3 regions of the Neobacillus phoenicis genome follow, and region 2 is predicted to be linked to each of the others. Evidence: a T-box and tRNA genes for the amino acid it is inferred to sense, from the RefSeq annotation. Region 2 holds a T-box; the other regions hold tRNA genes.

Region 1 (5,161 bases), 280 kb from region 2:
GAGCTGTATTGACACTTGTACTTCCTGTACCAATTTTTCGTTTATCAACAACTACAACATCTAAGTCTGTTTCACTTAAATAGTAGGCGCACTGCGCACCAGAACTTCCGCCACCTATAATAAGGACATCACAGCTTATATCATCCTCTAATACAGGATATGTAGGTGCGTTGGGGATGGTGGTTTCCCAATAAAACTTTCCACTTTGTAAATCCATCAAGGCCACTCCTTCAACTATGACTGATACTTGTAGTATCTCCTTTGAAAAAGTAATCATCCTTACCAACATGCATACAAAAAGGCAAACCGCCATGGTTTACCTTCAACACACATTCTTGGATCTATAATCTCCATATCCCACCAAACATCTCAAGATGATCCGGTTGATTGATTCCCTCAAGACTTATTAGAAAAGGCGTTTCTCCTTTTTCTTCTAATACCTTTTTTGCTAATCCCTCTCCAATTGGTGCACAGAACAAAAGACTTGTGCCTGAGAGATTTAGTTTTCTGCATCTGGCGTTCATGGCTGCGTCTAGAAACTCCTCACCTGGCTCAAGGTTTAATAAATTCCCCCACTTAGTTATGCTTTTTTCTAAGTCATGTACCACAAATCCTACACTTTCAAATGCAAGATTTTCTAATGGGTGTCTATTTATTAATCCCTGCTCCTTTAATTCTACCAGCCTCTCCTCATCCGACTTCTCCCAATCGATGAAAAAGGGCATAGTAAGTTCATTGGGTTCATTTTCAAGAAATAAGAGTGACCACTTAATGATTTGACCATCCGCCCGAACTCGTTCACCAGGGTATGGACCATATACAATATATCCCTCTGCTTTGAGACTAGCTGATAATTGTTGAATTCCTCTTGTTCGAACCGCTATTTTTGCAGGACCCTCTTGCCCTTGTCTAGAGAGACGCTCCACGATTTCTGTAACTAGCCGATTGTTTTCTTGTTTCTCAGCGATTGTTAAATCTTCGATTCCTAAAAACTCAATATAACTTAACCCAAAGTAGGATAAAGAGTTATAGGTTCCCCACTTTTCGTGATGGCCTCCATTGATTGCATGAATTCTTTTCTCGTTCAAAGGCTGTATAGCTTCCTCAGGTTTTTTTAGAAAAATAACTAAGTGATCGAAAGAAAATGACATATGGTTATGCTCCTTTCTTCTTTCATAATTTTGACTGTTGAATAGGCAATGGGGATGTAGCTTGCATAAGATACGCTAATAACAAATATGATTAAAATAAGAATCCTAAAAAAGGAGCCGGTTGAATGATTATTTTCAATAGAATTGCTTTGTTTTTTGTCGTTTTATACTCTGTTACCATTATCGCAAATACCTATTTAGGAGAAAATGAACGGGCTCAGTCCAATGTTATTTACTTTTTAATGAATGGGTTTGCTTACATTGTATCAGCATTAGAGGTAGAAAGAGAAAAGGATTTACTTGAAGTATCATAAATCTAGGAGTTAACAAAACCAACAAAAAAACGACTGCTTGTTAGCAATCGCTTTTTTCTATTATAGTGGGCCTAAATGGACTCGAACCATCGACCTCACGCTTATCAGGCGTGCGCTCTAACCAGCTGAGCTATAGGCCCCTAAATGGAGCGGGTGATGGGAATCGAACCCACTACATCAGCTTGGAAGGCTGAGGTTTTACCAGTAAACTACACCCGCGTATTTAGAATTAATTATCTAGAAAAAATGGCGGTCCGGACGGGACTCGAACCCGCGACCTCCTGCGTGACAGGCAGGCATTCTAACCAACTGAACTACCGGACCATATTGCGGGGACAGGATTTGAACCTGCGACCTTCGGGTTATGAGCCCGACGAGCTACCGGACTGCTCCACCCCGCGACAATAGAAATATTATTTTGTAAAAAATATGGCGGAGGAAGAGGGATTCGAACCCCCGCGCGGTTTAACCCGCCTGTCGGTTTTCAAGACCGATCCCTTCAGCCGGACTTGGGTATTCCTCCGTACATATATGGTAGCGGCGGAGGGGATCGAACCCCCGACCTTACGGGTATGAACCGTACGCTCTAGCCAGCTGAGCTACACCGCCAAATATATAATTAAATTATGGTGGAGCCTAGCGGGATCGAACCGCTGACCTCCTGCGTGCAAAGCAGGCGCTCTCCCAGCTGAGCTAAGGCCCCAAAATTTTAAAAATAGTTCGGACTGGTCGGGAAGACAGGATTCGAACCTGCGACCCCTTGGTCCCAAACCAAGTGCTCTACCAAGCTGAGCTACTTCCCGAAATATAATGGCGCGCCCGAAAGGAGTCGAACCCATAACCTTCTGATCCGTAGTCAGACGCTCTATCCAATTGAGCTACGGGCGCGTATAAATAGAAAAGTAAAGTGGTGCCGGCGAGAGGACTTGAACCCCCAACCTACTGATTACAAGTCAGTTGCTCTACCAATTGAGCTACCCCGGCATTAGTAAGAAAATATATGGTGGAGGATGACGGGATCGAACCGCCGACCCTCTGCTTGTAAGGCAGATGCTCTCCCAGCTGAGCTAATCCTCCACTAATGGTGACCCCTACGGGATTCGAACCCGTGTTACCGCCGTGAAAGGGCGGTGTCTTAACCGCTTGACCAAGGGGCCACTTTAAATCTTGACGCCTTAATCGCCAAAAAATAAAGTTTAGCCTGGCAACGTCCTACTCTCACAGGGACTTTCGTCCCAACTACCATCGGCGCTGAGAAGCTTAACTTCCGTGTTCGGTATGGGAACGGGTGTGACCTTCTCGCCATAGTTACCAGACTATTTTGTTAGAGAGATCGTTCTCTCAAAACTAGATAATGCAGAAGAAGTGTTTGTAAAAAACGAGTTCGCTTAAAACTTGGTTAAGTCCTCGAACGATTAGTATCAGTCAGCTCCACATGTTACCACGCTTCCACCTCTGACCTATCAACCTGATCATCTTTCAGGATTCTTACTAGCTTGACGCTATGGGAAATCTCATCTTGAGGGGGGCTTCATGCTTAGATGCTTTCAGCACTTATCCCGTCCGCACATAGCTACCCAGCGATGCCTTTGGCAAGACAACTGGTACACCAGCGGTGCGTCCATCCCGGTCCTCTCGTACTAAGGACAGCTCCTCTCAAATTTCCTGCGCCCACGACGGATAGGGACCGAACTGTCTCACGACGTTCTGAACCCAGCTCGCGTACCGCTTTAATGGGCGAACAGCCCAACCCTTGGGACCGACTACAGCCCCAGGATGCGATGAGCCGACATCGAGGTGCCAAACCTCCCCGTCGATGTGGACTCTTGGGGGAGATAAGCCTGTTATCCCCGGGGTAGCTTTTATCCGTTGAGCGATGGCCCTTCCATGCGGAACCACCGGATCACTAAGCCCGACTTTCGTCCCTGCTCGACTTGTAGGTCTCGCAGTCAAGCTCCCTTGTGCCTTTACACTCTACGAATGATTTCCAACCATTCTGAGGGAACCTTTGGGCGCCTCCGTTACTCTTTAGGAGGCGACCGCCCCAGTCAAACTGCCCACCTGACACTGTCTCCCACCCCGATAAGGGGTGCGGGTTAGAATTTCAATACAGCCAGGGTAGTATCCCACCGACGCCTCCACCGAAGCTAGCGCTCCGGTTTCTACGGCTCCTACCTATCCTGTACAAGCTGTACCAAAATTCAATATCAGGCTACAGTAAAGCTCCACGGGGTCTTTCCGTCCTGTCGCGGGTAACCTGCATCTTCACAGGTACTATAATTTCACCGAGTCTCTCGTTGAGACAGTGCCCAGATCGTTACGCCTTTCGTGCGGGTCGGAACTTACCCGACAAGGAATTTCGCTACCTTAGGACCGTTATAGTTACGGCCGCCGTTTACTGGGGCTTCGATTCAGAGCTTCGCTTACGCTAACCCCTCCTCTTAACCTTCCAGCACCGGGCAGGCGTCAGCCCCTATACTTCGCCTTGCGGCTTCGCAGAGACCTGTGTTTTTGCTAAACAGTCGCCTGGGCCTATTCACTGCGGCTCTTCGAGGCTATTCACCTCAAAAAGCACCCCTTCTCCCGAAGTTACGGGGTCATTTTGCCGAGTTCCTTAACGAGAGTTCTCTCGCTCACCTTAGGATTCTCTCCTCGCCTACCTGTGTCGGTTTGCGGTACGGGCACCTTTTATCTCGCTAGAGGCTTTTCTTGGCAGTGTGGAATCAGGAACTTCGGTACTAAATTTCCCTCGCTATCACAGCTCAGCCTTCACGGAAAGCGGATTTTCCTACTTTCCAGCCTAACTGCTTAGACGCGCATATCCAACAGCGCGCTTACCCTATCCTCCTGCGTCCCCCCATCACTCAAACGATAAAGAGGTGGTACAGGAATATCAACCTGTTGTCCATCGCCTACGCCTTTCGGCCTCGGCTTAGGTCCCGACTAACCCTGAGCGGACGAGCCTTCCTCAGGAAACCTTAGGCATACGGTGGATGAGATTCTCACTCATCTTTCGCTACTCATACCGGCATTCTCACTTCTAAGCGCTCCACCAGTCCTTACGGTCTAGCTTCAACGCCCTTAGAACGCTCTCCTACCACTGACATCTAAGATGTCAATCCACAGCTTCGGTGTTACGTTTAGCCCCGGTACATTTTCGGCGCAGAGTCACTCGACCAGTGAGCTATTACGCACTCTTTAAATGGTGGCTGCTTCTAAGCCAACATCCTGGTTGTCTAAGCAACTCCACATCCTTTTCCACTTAACGTAAACTTTGGGACCTTAGCTGGTGGTCTGGGCTGTTTCCCTTTTGACTACGGATCTTATCACTCGCAGTCTGACTCCCACGGATAAGTCTTTGGCATTCGGAGTTTGTCTGAATTCGGTAACCCGATGAGGGCCCCTAGTCCAAACAGTGCTCTACCTCCAAGACTCTAACTACGTGAGGCTAGCCCTAAAGCTATTTCGGAGAGAACCAGCTATCTCCAAGTTCGATTGGAATTTCTCCGCTACCCACACCTCATCCCCGCACTTTTCAACGTGCGTGGGTTCGGGCCTCCATCCAGTGTTACCTGGACTTCACCCTGGACATGGGTAGATCACCTGGTTTCGGGTCTACGACCACATACTCATTCGCCCTATTCAGACTCGCTTTCGCTGCGGCTCCGTCTCTTCAACTTAACCTTGCATGGGATC
Region 2 (5,161 bases):
CATTCTCTGCATAAGAAAAGCATGAAGAAATGAACCTTCATGCTTAGCATACTATTTCGTAAATTTTATCGGGGAATGAGACAGCCTTCAATTTCTAGCAACATTTTTTTAATAGGCGTATTCGTCCCAGCATACCCTACTAGACTTCCGCTTTTTCCAATTACCCGATGACACGGAATAAAGATAGGCAACTGGTTTGCTCGATTGGCTTGTCCCACCGCTCTAACTGCTTTCGGATTACCAATCATTTCCGCTACTTCTGCATAGCTCTTTACTTCACCATAAGGAATAGACTGAAGTGCCTGCCAAACCTGCTTTCGAAAATCTGTTCCCTCAATGGAAAGAGGCAAATCAAATTCCCTCCGCTTACCGTTAAAATATTCATCCAACTGACGAATCGCTTCGCTACATAGTGCTTGGTCTTCAAGCATGTCAGGATGATCGTTCAAAAACTTTTCCCAATCCTCCTCAAATAGTTCCACGCGCTTAATCCCATCCGTATCTGCAATCACTCTTATTTTTCCAAATGGAGACTGATACTCGGCATAACCTAGAGTCATCATTTCACTGCCTCTCTTGTTTTCTTTACTCCCATTATACAAAAAGAAAGAAGAATCGGTATACGACTCTTCCTCTTTTAGCTGACCTTCTTATTTTACTTGAACTGCTTTAATCATTCGCTTCATTGCTTGTATTTGCCCCAGATGTAGGGATTCATGAAAAATAGCAAAGCTGGTTAACTCGCCAAAGGTCTCTTGACCTAGGAATGGCGTTTTTAGCTTGGCATCAAAACTTTCTACTGAAATTTCTTTGATTCTACCCAGTTGTTCATTTAACTGCTCTACCAACACCTGTACGGATGGAACTTCCCCCTGCCAATCAGCTGGTTTCGTTCCATTTCCAAATAGCTCTACGTAGTTCGCTGGTAAATGGGTTGATTTCTTCGGGAAGCCAAACATAAATTGCTCTGCCACTGTTAGAACATGACCGACATGCCAATGAAGGGTATTGTTGAAACCTTCTGGTTGAACATCTACCATACTTTCATCTAGTGATTCCACTGTTTTCACAAAATACCTTCTTGCTACCTCATAGCCTTTAAATAACACTTCACTCATTTCATTGCCCTCCCTTTGTCCATATCTCTATTTTATTACATTTCCTCAGGTGCTTCTATTCCTAATAAACGCAGGCCTTCCTTTAGAACAACGGTGACTGCCAAGACAAGCGCCAATCGAGACTGCTTCGCTTGATTTTCTTCTAAGATTTTCACCTCAGCATAGTACTTATTGAAAGCCTGGGCAAGGTCAACACTGTATTTCGCTACTTGTGATGGGTCAAAATTCTCACAGGCTCTTTTAATCGCTGGTGCAAATTCCATTAGCAGGCTTGTCACCTTCCATTCCTTCTCCCAGGAATAATCATATGCTAGGAAATCCATTTTAGAATACCCGTTTCCTTTTCTTAGAATGGAACACGCCCGAGCATAGGTATATTGGAGATAAGGTCCTGTTTCCCCTTCAAAACGAAGCATTTCCTCCAATGAAAACTCAATATCATTCATTCTGTTGTTCTTTAGGTCATGAAAAATAACTGCTCCAACACCCACTTGTTTTGCTACTTCATCTTTGTTCTCAAGGTTTGGATTTTTCTCCTCAATATTCTGTCTTGCCATCGCAATCGATTCATTTAGGACTTCTTCTAATAAAACAACCTTCCCTTTACGAGTGGACATCTTCTTGCCGTCTTTTAGCATCATCCCGAATGGAACATGGACCATTTTTCCTGCCCATTCATAACCCATTTTCCCTAACACAGCAATTAATTGTTTGAAATGAAGACTTTGTTCATGTCCTACGACATAAAGGGATTGGACAAAGTCGTAGTTTTCTTTACGATAGAGGGCGGCTGCTAAGTCCCGTGTGGCATAAAGTGTTGCCCCGTCGGATTTTTTAATTAAGCACGGCGGCAGTTGCTCCTCCGTTAGTTCCACCACCTGCGCTTGGTCAGATTCTACTAATAACTGCTTCTCCTCTAGGAGCTTTACAATTCGATCCATTTTATCATTATAAAAAGCTTCTCCTGCGAATGAATCGAACTGAACGTTCATTAGCTCATAAATTCTTGAGAATTCCTTCAGTGACTCGTCACGGAACCATTGCCAAAGCTTTAACGCCTCTTCGTCTCCGTCTTCAAGCCGCTTAAACCAGCTTCGTCCCTGGTCTTCCAGTGCTGAATTGTTCTCTGCTTCTTCATGGAACTTAATATACAGCTGTAACAGTTCTTTAATCGGATTTTGTTTGACCTTCTCAGACTCTCCCCAAAGCTTATAGGCAGTAATTAACTTCCCAAACTGTGTGCCCCAGTCACCAAGGTGGTTAATCTTAATTGGTTGGTATCCACATTTTTCAACAATGTGAGCGAGCGCATTGCCGATGACAGTGGAGCGTAAATGCCCCATTGAAAAAGGCTTAGCGATATTCGGTGAGGACATATCAATGGTGACATTGCCGTCGCCAAAATCCTGTGATCCGAATTGTTCACGTTGTGTGAGGACTTCACTGATTACTTTTTTCGAAACAAGCTTTTTATTTAAAAAGATATTGAGATAGGCTCCTACCACTTCTACTTTTTCAAATGTGGCTGACTGGATTTTCTCACTTAATTCCTGTGCAATGAGGTTTGGTGATTTACGTTTTAGCTTAGCTAGTGTAAAGCATGGAAAGGCAAGATCGCCGTGTTGTGTGTTTTTAGGTTTTTCAATCATGAGTTCCAGTTCGTTTAATGAAATTTCTTGATCAAGCAGTTCGTAAAGAATCGATGCAAGCTCTTTTTTAAAATTCATTCTGAAGACCTCCTAATTTATCTTTAAACTGTAGTAAACTTGGATGTTCCGCTCCAGGTACTTCGCTTTCCGCGGGCGTGCCGGGGAGCCTCCTCGTCGCTTTGCTCCTGCGGGGTCTCCCCTGCCCCGTACTCCCGCAGGAGTCTTCGTACCTTCCGCTACAATTTCATGCCTATCTTTAAATAACAAAAAACCCCCGTCTCTATAAAAGAGACGAGAGTTGAATTTCCCGCGGTACCACTCTAATTGTTCGTATTGAACCAGCTTTCCCTTGGTAACGGAGAATTCTCCGGCAAGCCCTACTCCATTCGGGTCCACATCTCAAAAGTGCGCTTCATTATCTATTCCGTATCAGGCTTCCACCATCCCTGACTCGCTGCAACATCCTAGGTAACTACTCTCTTTTTCATTGACTTTTCCGACTTTATTACCAGTTATTATACTGGAAGGAAAAGGATTTTTCCACTGAATACTGATTATTTTTTTTAATAAGGAAATTCTATACCTAAAGGAGGGATTTACTTGGCTAGAAGAAGAAATAAAATACTCGTTCCTGAGGCACGGAGCGGCTTAGATGCCCTTAAGGCAAAGGTGGTTCAATCACAAAGCCCGGATGAAGCGAAGTTTGAAGCTGCAGAAGAGGTCGGGGTGCCTTTACAAAGAGGTTATAACGGGAAGCTTACCTCTGAACAGGCAGGAAAAGTGGGCGGAAGGCTTGGAGGCAGCATGGTCCGCGAACTGGTCAAAATGGCACAGGAAAACCTAACGAAGAAAAAGTAAATGTGTCTAAGGGGGTCAGACCCCATTTTTCGGTCTGACCTCCTTATTTTTGAAAAAAAGTTTGACAATTTTGTGACAATTGATAGAATATTCTTAACAAGGAGTTGATAATGATGCGTGAAATACATTTAAAAAGCATTTTTACTTTTAAACGGACTGCTATTTTCGGGAGTTTGTTAGGCATTATTCTTATTTTGTCCGGACAATTTGTAAACGGTTCCAGTAATGCTTATTTTTTAACTGCTCTTGGATTTGGTATCCTGTTAGGGTCTGTAGTCAATTACCTGTTTGGAACCTTTTTAAGTTTAATGGAAGAATACACTGCCAACAGCAAGGTGGCTCCTAATAAGATACAATAATAAAAAAGACTTGTGGCTGCACAAGTCTTTTTTATATGGAGAGGCCTTTTAAAAAGAATACCTTAATCACTTCCGCTATTTGTTCAGAACTTAGTGGTTCGTGATGTCGCTCCCAATCAGAAACAAGAGCGATGTACATTTTTAAAAGAAGGAAGCTCGTTAACTCGATATTTGTGGCAGGTATAGATCCCTTATCAATGGCAACCTCAATTTTCCCCTTTAAATAAGTGATAATCTCTTTTTCTACATGCTGTAACATTTCCGAAACCGCAATAGTTCCCATTTCCGCTTCCTCTTGGACGAGCTTAATCATCAGCTGGTGCTGTGAACGGAATTCTAATAAGCGATAGAGGGCTCGATGAACTTTTTCCGTAAACGGCAGATCCGGTTGAATCACTGCCTCTGCTTCTGCTATCATTTCTTTTACCAGCGTGGAAATGATTTCTTCGAATAATTCTTCTTTATTTTTAAAAAAGGTATAGATGGTTCCTTTCCCCACATTAGCGAGCTTCGCCACCTGGTCCATGGTTGTTGCTTTGTAGCCAAATAATGAAAAAGACTTGGTTGCAGCCTCCACTATCATTTTTCTTCTATCGGGTGCCATTCAGCTCTCTCTCCTTTTTGACTATTTTAGTTCTACGGTCATATAGATAAATTTACTATAGCACAGCTTTATAGCGGTTTCAAACCTCTGGGAATTTGTTTGGAATTATGACAAAACATGACCAAATAATATACTGGTCATGTTTTTTTGATTTTTTATGCTAGGTTTCGGGCCATTCCTCGTTTTAAATCAACAAAGATTTCTGCGAATACCGGATCCCATTGGGTACCTTTTCCTTCATGAATAATCGTTAACGCTTTGTCGATTGGCATCCCACTACGGTAAGGACGATTGGAGGTCATCGCATCAAAAGCATCCGCAACCGCAATGATTCTCCCAAACAGAGGAATCTTCTCACCACTTAAGCCCTTAGGGTAGCCCTTACCATCATATCGCTCATGATGGTACAGCACCCCTTCTACTACAGGTTGAAGGTCAGAAAATCCCTGTACTTGTTTAATAATATTTCTACCTATTTCAGGATGTCTTTTAATTGCTGCGTATTCCTCATCTGTTAATTTTCCATCCTTTAAGAGGATTCGGTCCGCAACTCCAATTTTTCCAATATCGTGT
Region 3 (5,161 bases), 490 kb from region 2:
ATGTACCGGGGCTAAACGTAACACCGAAGCTGTGGATTGACATCTTAGATGTCAGTGGTAGGAGAGCGTTCTAAGGGCGTTGAAGCTAGACCGTAAGGACTGGTGGAGCGCTTAGAAGTGAGAATGCCGGTATGAGTAGCGAAAGATGAGTGAGAATCTCATCCACCGTATGCCTAAGGTTTCCTGAGGAAGGCTCGTCCGCTCAGGGTTAGTCGGGACCTAAGCCGAGGCCGAAAGGCGTAGGCGATGGACAACAGGTTGATATTCCTGTACCACCTCTTTATCGTTTGAGTGATGGGGGGACGCAGGAGGATAGGGTAAGCGCGCTGTTGGATATGCGCGTCTAAGCAGTTAGGCTGGAAAGTAGGAAAATCCGCTTTCCGTGAAGGCTGAGCTGTGATAGCGAGGGAAATTTAGTACCGAAGTTCCTGATTCCACACTGCCAAGAAAAGCCTCTAGCGAGATAAAAGGTGCCCGTACCGCAAACCGACACAGGTAGGCGAGGAGAGAATCCTAAGGTGAGCGAGAGAACTCTCGTTAAGGAACTCGGCAAAATGACCCCGTAACTTCGGGAGAAGGGGTGCTTTTTGAGGTGAATAGCCTCGAAGAGCCGCAGTGAATAGGCCCAGGCGACTGTTTAGCAAAAACACAGGTCTCTGCGAAGCCGCAAGGCGAAGTATAGGGGCTGACGCCTGCCCGGTGCTGGAAGGTTAAGAGGAGGGGTTAGCGCAAGCGAAGCTCTGAATCGAAGCCCCAGTAAACGGCGGCCGTAACTATAACGGTCCTAAGGTAGCGAAATTCCTTGTCGGGTAAGTTCCGACCCGCACGAAAGGCGTAACGATCTGGGCACTGTCTCAACGAGAGACTCGGTGAAATTATAGTACCTGTGAAGATGCAGGTTACCCGCGACAGGACGGAAAGACCCCGTGGAGCTTTACTGTAGCCTGATATTGAATTTTGGTACAGCTTGTACAGGATAGGTAGGAGCCGTAGAAACCGGAGCGCTAGCTTCGGTGGAGGCGTCGGTGGGATACTACCCTGGCTGTATTGAAATTCTAACCCGCACCCCTTATCGGGGTGGGAGACAGTGTCAGGTGGGCAGTTTGACTGGGGCGGTCGCCTCCTAAAGAGTAACGGAGGCGCCCAAAGGTTCCCTCAGAATGGTTGGAAATCATTCGTAGAGTGTAAAGGCACAAGGGAGCTTGACTGCGAGACCTACAAGTCGAGCAGGGACGAAAGTCGGGCTTAGTGATCCGGTGGTTCCGCATGGAAGGGCCATCGCTCAACGGATAAAAGCTACCCCGGGGATAACAGGCTTATCTCCCCCAAGAGTCCACATCGACGGGGAGGTTTGGCACCTCGATGTCGGCTCATCGCATCCTGGGGCTGTAGTCGGTCCCAAGGGTTGGGCTGTTCGCCCATTAAAGCGGTACGCGAGCTGGGTTCAGAACGTCGTGAGACAGTTCGGTCCCTATCCGTCGTGGGCGCAGGAAATTTGAGAGGAGCTGTCCTTAGTACGAGAGGACCGGGATGGACGCACCGCTGGTGTACCAGTTGTCTTGCCAAAGGCATCGCTGGGTAGCTATGTGCGGACGGGATAAGTGCTGAAAGCATCTAAGCATGAAGCCCCCCTCAAGATGAGATTTCCCATAGCGTCAAGCTAGTAAGAACCCTGAAAGATGATCAGGTTGATAGGTCAGAGGTGGAAGCGTGGTAACATGTGGAGCTGACTGATACTAATCGTTCGAGGACTTAACCAATTTTTAAAGCGAACTCGTTTTTTACAAACACTTCTTCTACATTATCTAGTTTTGAGAGAACGATCTCTCTAACAAAATAGGTCTGGTAGCTATGGCGAGAAGGTCACACCCGTTCCCATACCGAACACGGAAGTTAAGCTTCTCAGCGCCGATGGTAGTTGGGACGAAAGTCCCTGTGAGAGTAGGACGTTGCCAGGCCAGCCCCAATAGGGGCTATTATTTTTGTCAAAATTCCATCTGGCCCCTTGGTCAAGCGGTTAAGACACCGCCCTTTCACGGCGGTAACACGGGTTCGAATCCCGTAGGGGTCACCATTTTGGAGGATTAGCTCAGCTGGGAGAGCATCTGCCTTACAAGCAGAGGGTCGGCGGTTCGATCCCGTCATCCTCCACCATATATTTTTGTACGAGCCATTAGCTCAGTTGGTAGAGCAGATTGCGAACTTCTTCGAGTCAGCTTCTGCGGGCAATCTGCGAGAAAGAACGTGAATTCTTTTGAGCATCTGATTTACCACAATAAAAGATTAGTGAAACATCTATGTACGAGCCATTAGCTCAGTTGGTAGAGCACGATCGAATATGCTTCTAAGAAATAGCATCAGGGCACACGCCGAGCTGCTACTTGAATAAGCTTACTGAGGCGGGGGCATCCGTCGCAAATCAAAGATTAGTGAATTATCTTAATTCGAGAGCCATTAGCTCAGTTGGTAGAGCATCTGACTTTTAATCAGAGGGTCGAAGGTTCGAGTCCTTCATGGCTCACCATTTTAAAGAATTTAGCGGGTGTGGCGGAATTGGCAGACGCACCAGACTTAGGATCTGGCGCCGCAAGGCGTGGGGGTTCGACTCCCTTCACCCGCACCATTTAATTTTACATGCGGAAGTAGTTCAGTGGTAGAACACCACCTTGCCAAGGTGGGGGTCGCGGGTTCGAATCCCGTCTTCCGCTCTCATATTGCCGGGGTGGCGGAACTGGCAGACGCACAGGACTTAAAATCCTGCGGTAGGTGACTACCGTACCGGTTCGATTCCGGTCCTCGGCACCACTTTTAATATAATGCGCCCGTAGCTCAATTGGATAGAGCGTCTGACTACGGATCAGAAGGTTATGGGTTCGACTCCTTTCGGGCGCGCCATATTTTACGGGAAGTAGCTCAGCTTGGTAGAGCACTTGGTTTGGGACCAAGGGGTCGCAGGTTCGAATCCTGTCTTCCCGACCAGTCAGAACTATTTTTCTAATATGGGGCCTTAGCTCAGCTGGGAGAGCGCCTGCTTTGCACGCAGGAGGTCAGCGGTTCGATCCCGCTAGGCTCCATCTATATATAATTGAAATGGCGGTGTAGCTCAGCTGGCTAGAGCGTACGGTTCATACCCGTAAGGTCGGGGGTTCGATCCCCTCCGCCGCTATATAATATGGAGGAATACCCAAGTCCGGCTGAAGGGATCGGTCTTGAAAACCGACAGGCGGGTTAAACCGCGCGGGGGTTCGAATCCCTCTTCCTCCGCCATATCTCTTTTCAAATTATATTGTTGTCGCGGGGTGGAGCACGTTCGAATAAACTTCTTCGAATAATCTACAGCGCAACGATTGAGCCACAGCTTGAATAGGCTTTCCGAAATCGGGGCGGTCTTAACACATGGTGCATGCTCAAAATTAAATAGTTTTTTACCGTCGCGGGGTGGAGCAGTCTGGTAGCTCGTCGGGCTCATAACCCGAAGGTCGCAGGTTCAAATCCTGTCCCCGCAATATGGTCCGGTAGTTCAGTTGGTTAGAATGCCTGCCTGTCACGCAGGAGGTCGCGGGTTCGAGTCCCGTCCGGACCGCCATTTTTATTCCAGTAGTTAACTCTACTGTTTGATATATATTTTTTGGCTCATTATTTGGCTCAGTAGCTCAGTCGGTAGAGCAGATTGCTCACATCCTGATTACGCTTCTGCGGCAATCTGCGAAAAAGAACGGAAGTTCTTTTGAGCAAAGGACCTTTTCTTAATAAAAGATTAGGGAATATTTTAATATGGCTCAGTAGCTCAGTCGGTAGAGCAAAGGACTGAAAATCCTTGTGTCGGCGGTTCGATTCCGTCCTGAGCCACCTTTTATTTTTATGAAACAATTTAATGTGGAGGGGTAGCGAAGTGGCTAAACGCGGCGGACTGTAAATCCGCTCCCTCCGGGTTCGGCGGTTCGAATCCGTCCCCCTCCACCAAATTATGGCGATTGTGGCGAAGTGGTTAACGCACCTGATTGTGGTTCAGGCATTCGTGGGTTCGATTCCCATCAGTCGCCCCATTTATTATATTATTGGGCTATAGCCAAGCGGTAAGGCATCGCACTTTGACTGCGACATGCGTTGGTTCAAATCCAGCTAGCCCAGTCATGGCAGCATAGCCAAGTGGTAAGGCAGAGGTCTGCAAAACCTTTATCCCCGGTTCAAATCCGGGTGTTGCCTCCAAACATGCGGGTGTAGTTTAATGGTAAAACCTCAGCCTTCCAAGCTGATGTCGTGAGTTCGATTCTCATCACCCGCTCCAATGGGCCTATAGCTCAGCTGGTTAGAGCGCACGCCTGATAAGCGTGAGGTCGATGGTTCGAGTCCATTTAGGCCCACCATACTCTATACTGTTGTTCCGCAGTAGCTCAGTGGTAGAGCTATCGGCTGTTAACCGATCGGTCGTAGGTTCGAGTCCTACCTGCGGAGCCATTTTTTATTTTATGGGCAGGTTTTCTTGAGGCTGAAGAGTTACAGTTCTCACTTTCCGCTGTCAATACATATCTTAATGCGCCTTTAGCTCAGCTGGATAGAGCATACGCCTTCTAAGCGTACGGTCAGAGGTTCGAATCCTCTAAGGCGCGTAAAAACTAGAAAACGCTAAATTTAGCGTTTTTTTTATGCTCTTTTTTGACGTAGAGGGCACACAGTGATGGACCTCGTGGCGCTTAAGACCGCCTTGATGGGAAAAAAGCAAACAGGATCTTTAGGAATACACTTCCCGAATCCTCTTATCGACCGGTTTGAAGAATATATCATCCACTTTCCGCAGGATATCGTCCACTTTTTAAAATTTATCGTCCACTTTTGACCTCATATCGTCCAGTTCCAACACTTATCGTCCACTACACACTAAAATCGTGGGGACAAATAATTAGGCAAAAAACACCAAAACCGTCCCCATGGATCATAGCTGGGGACAGTCCCCCGCTACTTTAAAGCGCCGGGGGACTGTCCCCAAAAATTTGTTTTTAATTTCTTCGTCCAAATGAACTTTGTTTCGGTCTAATAGTGTAAAGAGAAAAAAGGGGTGAGGAAATGACCTTTTCTGCCAATGATGGAATCCTAAATGAGAAGTTGTTTATTAGCTTATTTGAAACACATAAAGATTCCATTTATCGAATGGCCTATATGT

What was found. The T-box of region 2 lies ahead of argS (arginine--tRNA ligase). A T-box ahead of a tRNA ligase gene usually reads a tRNA of that ligase, here a tRNA-Arg.
Region 1: it encodes a tRNA-Arg, which carries the amino acid that the T-box ahead of argS (arginine--tRNA ligase) is inferred to sense. The anticodon was not compared.
Region 3: it encodes a tRNA-Arg, which carries the amino acid that the T-box ahead of argS (arginine--tRNA ligase) is inferred to sense. The anticodon was not compared.

What each region holds. Positions count from the first base shown of each region.
Region 1 is NZ_CP154847.1:5,347,138-5,352,298, forward strand. Features, by position in the region: gene AA0X95_RS27245 (NAD(P)/FAD-dependent oxidoreductase) at 1-217, opposite strand, end outside; gene AA0X95_RS27250 (VOC family protein) at 342-1,151, opposite strand; gene AA0X95_RS27255 (hypothetical protein) at 1,277-1,465, shown strand; tRNA gene AA0X95_RS27260 (tRNA-Ile) at 1,532-1,605, opposite strand; tRNA gene AA0X95_RS27265 (tRNA-Gly) at 1,611-1,684, opposite strand; tRNA gene AA0X95_RS27270 (tRNA-Asp) at 1,713-1,789, opposite strand; tRNA gene AA0X95_RS27275 (tRNA-Met) at 1,793-1,866, opposite strand; tRNA gene AA0X95_RS27280 (tRNA-Ser) at 1,896-1,988, opposite strand; tRNA gene AA0X95_RS27285 (tRNA-Met) at 1,998-2,074, opposite strand; tRNA gene AA0X95_RS27290 (tRNA-Ala) at 2,093-2,168, opposite strand; tRNA gene AA0X95_RS27295 (tRNA-Pro) at 2,192-2,268, opposite strand; tRNA gene AA0X95_RS27300 (tRNA-Arg) at 2,277-2,353, opposite strand; tRNA gene AA0X95_RS27305 (tRNA-Thr) at 2,374-2,449, opposite strand; tRNA gene AA0X95_RS27310 (tRNA-Val) at 2,467-2,542, opposite strand; tRNA gene AA0X95_RS27315 (tRNA-Glu) at 2,548-2,622, opposite strand; rRNA gene rrf (5S ribosomal RNA) at 2,665-2,781, opposite strand; rRNA gene AA0X95_RS27325 (23S ribosomal RNA) at 2,861-5,161, opposite strand, start outside.
Region 2 is NZ_CP154847.1:263,624-268,784, forward strand. Features, by position in the region: gene AA0X95_RS01275 (methylated-DNA--[protein]-cysteine S-methyltransferase) at 66-560, opposite strand; gene AA0X95_RS01280 (DinB family protein) at 651-1,118, opposite strand; gene argS (arginine--tRNA ligase) at 1,154-2,845, opposite strand; T-box leader at 3,052-3,264, opposite strand; gene AA0X95_RS01290 (small, acid-soluble spore protein, alpha/beta type) at 3,368-3,625, shown strand; gene AA0X95_RS01295 (hypothetical protein) at 3,736-3,984, shown strand; gene AA0X95_RS01300 (TetR/AcrR family transcriptional regulator) at 4,016-4,588, opposite strand; gene AA0X95_RS01305 (HD domain-containing phosphohydrolase) at 4,744-5,161, opposite strand, start outside.
Region 3 is NZ_CP154847.1:750,512-755,672, forward strand. Features, by position in the region: rRNA gene AA0X95_RS03860 (23S ribosomal RNA) at 1-1,760, shown strand, start outside; rRNA gene rrf (5S ribosomal RNA) at 1,842-1,958, shown strand; tRNA gene AA0X95_RS03870 (tRNA-Glu) at 2,000-2,074, shown strand; tRNA gene AA0X95_RS03875 (tRNA-Val) at 2,079-2,154, shown strand; tRNA gene AA0X95_RS03880 (tRNA-Lys) at 2,449-2,524, shown strand; tRNA gene AA0X95_RS03885 (tRNA-Leu) at 2,539-2,623, shown strand; tRNA gene AA0X95_RS03890 (tRNA-Gly) at 2,637-2,708, shown strand; tRNA gene AA0X95_RS03895 (tRNA-Leu) at 2,717-2,805, shown strand; tRNA gene AA0X95_RS03900 (tRNA-Arg) at 2,819-2,895, shown strand; tRNA gene AA0X95_RS03905 (tRNA-Pro) at 2,903-2,979, shown strand; tRNA gene AA0X95_RS03910 (tRNA-Ala) at 3,002-3,074, shown strand; tRNA gene AA0X95_RS03915 (tRNA-Met) at 3,093-3,166, shown strand; tRNA gene AA0X95_RS03920 (tRNA-Ser) at 3,175-3,267, shown strand; tRNA gene AA0X95_RS03925 (tRNA-Met) at 3,433-3,506, shown strand; tRNA gene AA0X95_RS03930 (tRNA-Asp) at 3,510-3,586, shown strand; tRNA gene AA0X95_RS03935 (tRNA-Phe) at 3,777-3,849, shown strand; tRNA gene AA0X95_RS03940 (tRNA-Tyr) at 3,879-3,963, shown strand; tRNA gene AA0X95_RS03945 (tRNA-His) at 3,971-4,046, shown strand; tRNA gene AA0X95_RS03950 (tRNA-Gln) at 4,060-4,131, shown strand; tRNA gene AA0X95_RS03955 (tRNA-Cys) at 4,136-4,209, shown strand; tRNA gene AA0X95_RS03960 (tRNA-Gly) at 4,215-4,288, shown strand; tRNA gene AA0X95_RS03965 (tRNA-Ile) at 4,291-4,367, shown strand; tRNA gene AA0X95_RS03970 (tRNA-Asn) at 4,384-4,458, shown strand; tRNA gene AA0X95_RS03975 (tRNA-Arg) at 4,537-4,610, shown strand; gene AA0X95_RS03980 (sigma-70 family RNA polymerase sigma factor) at 5,065-5,161, shown strand, end outside.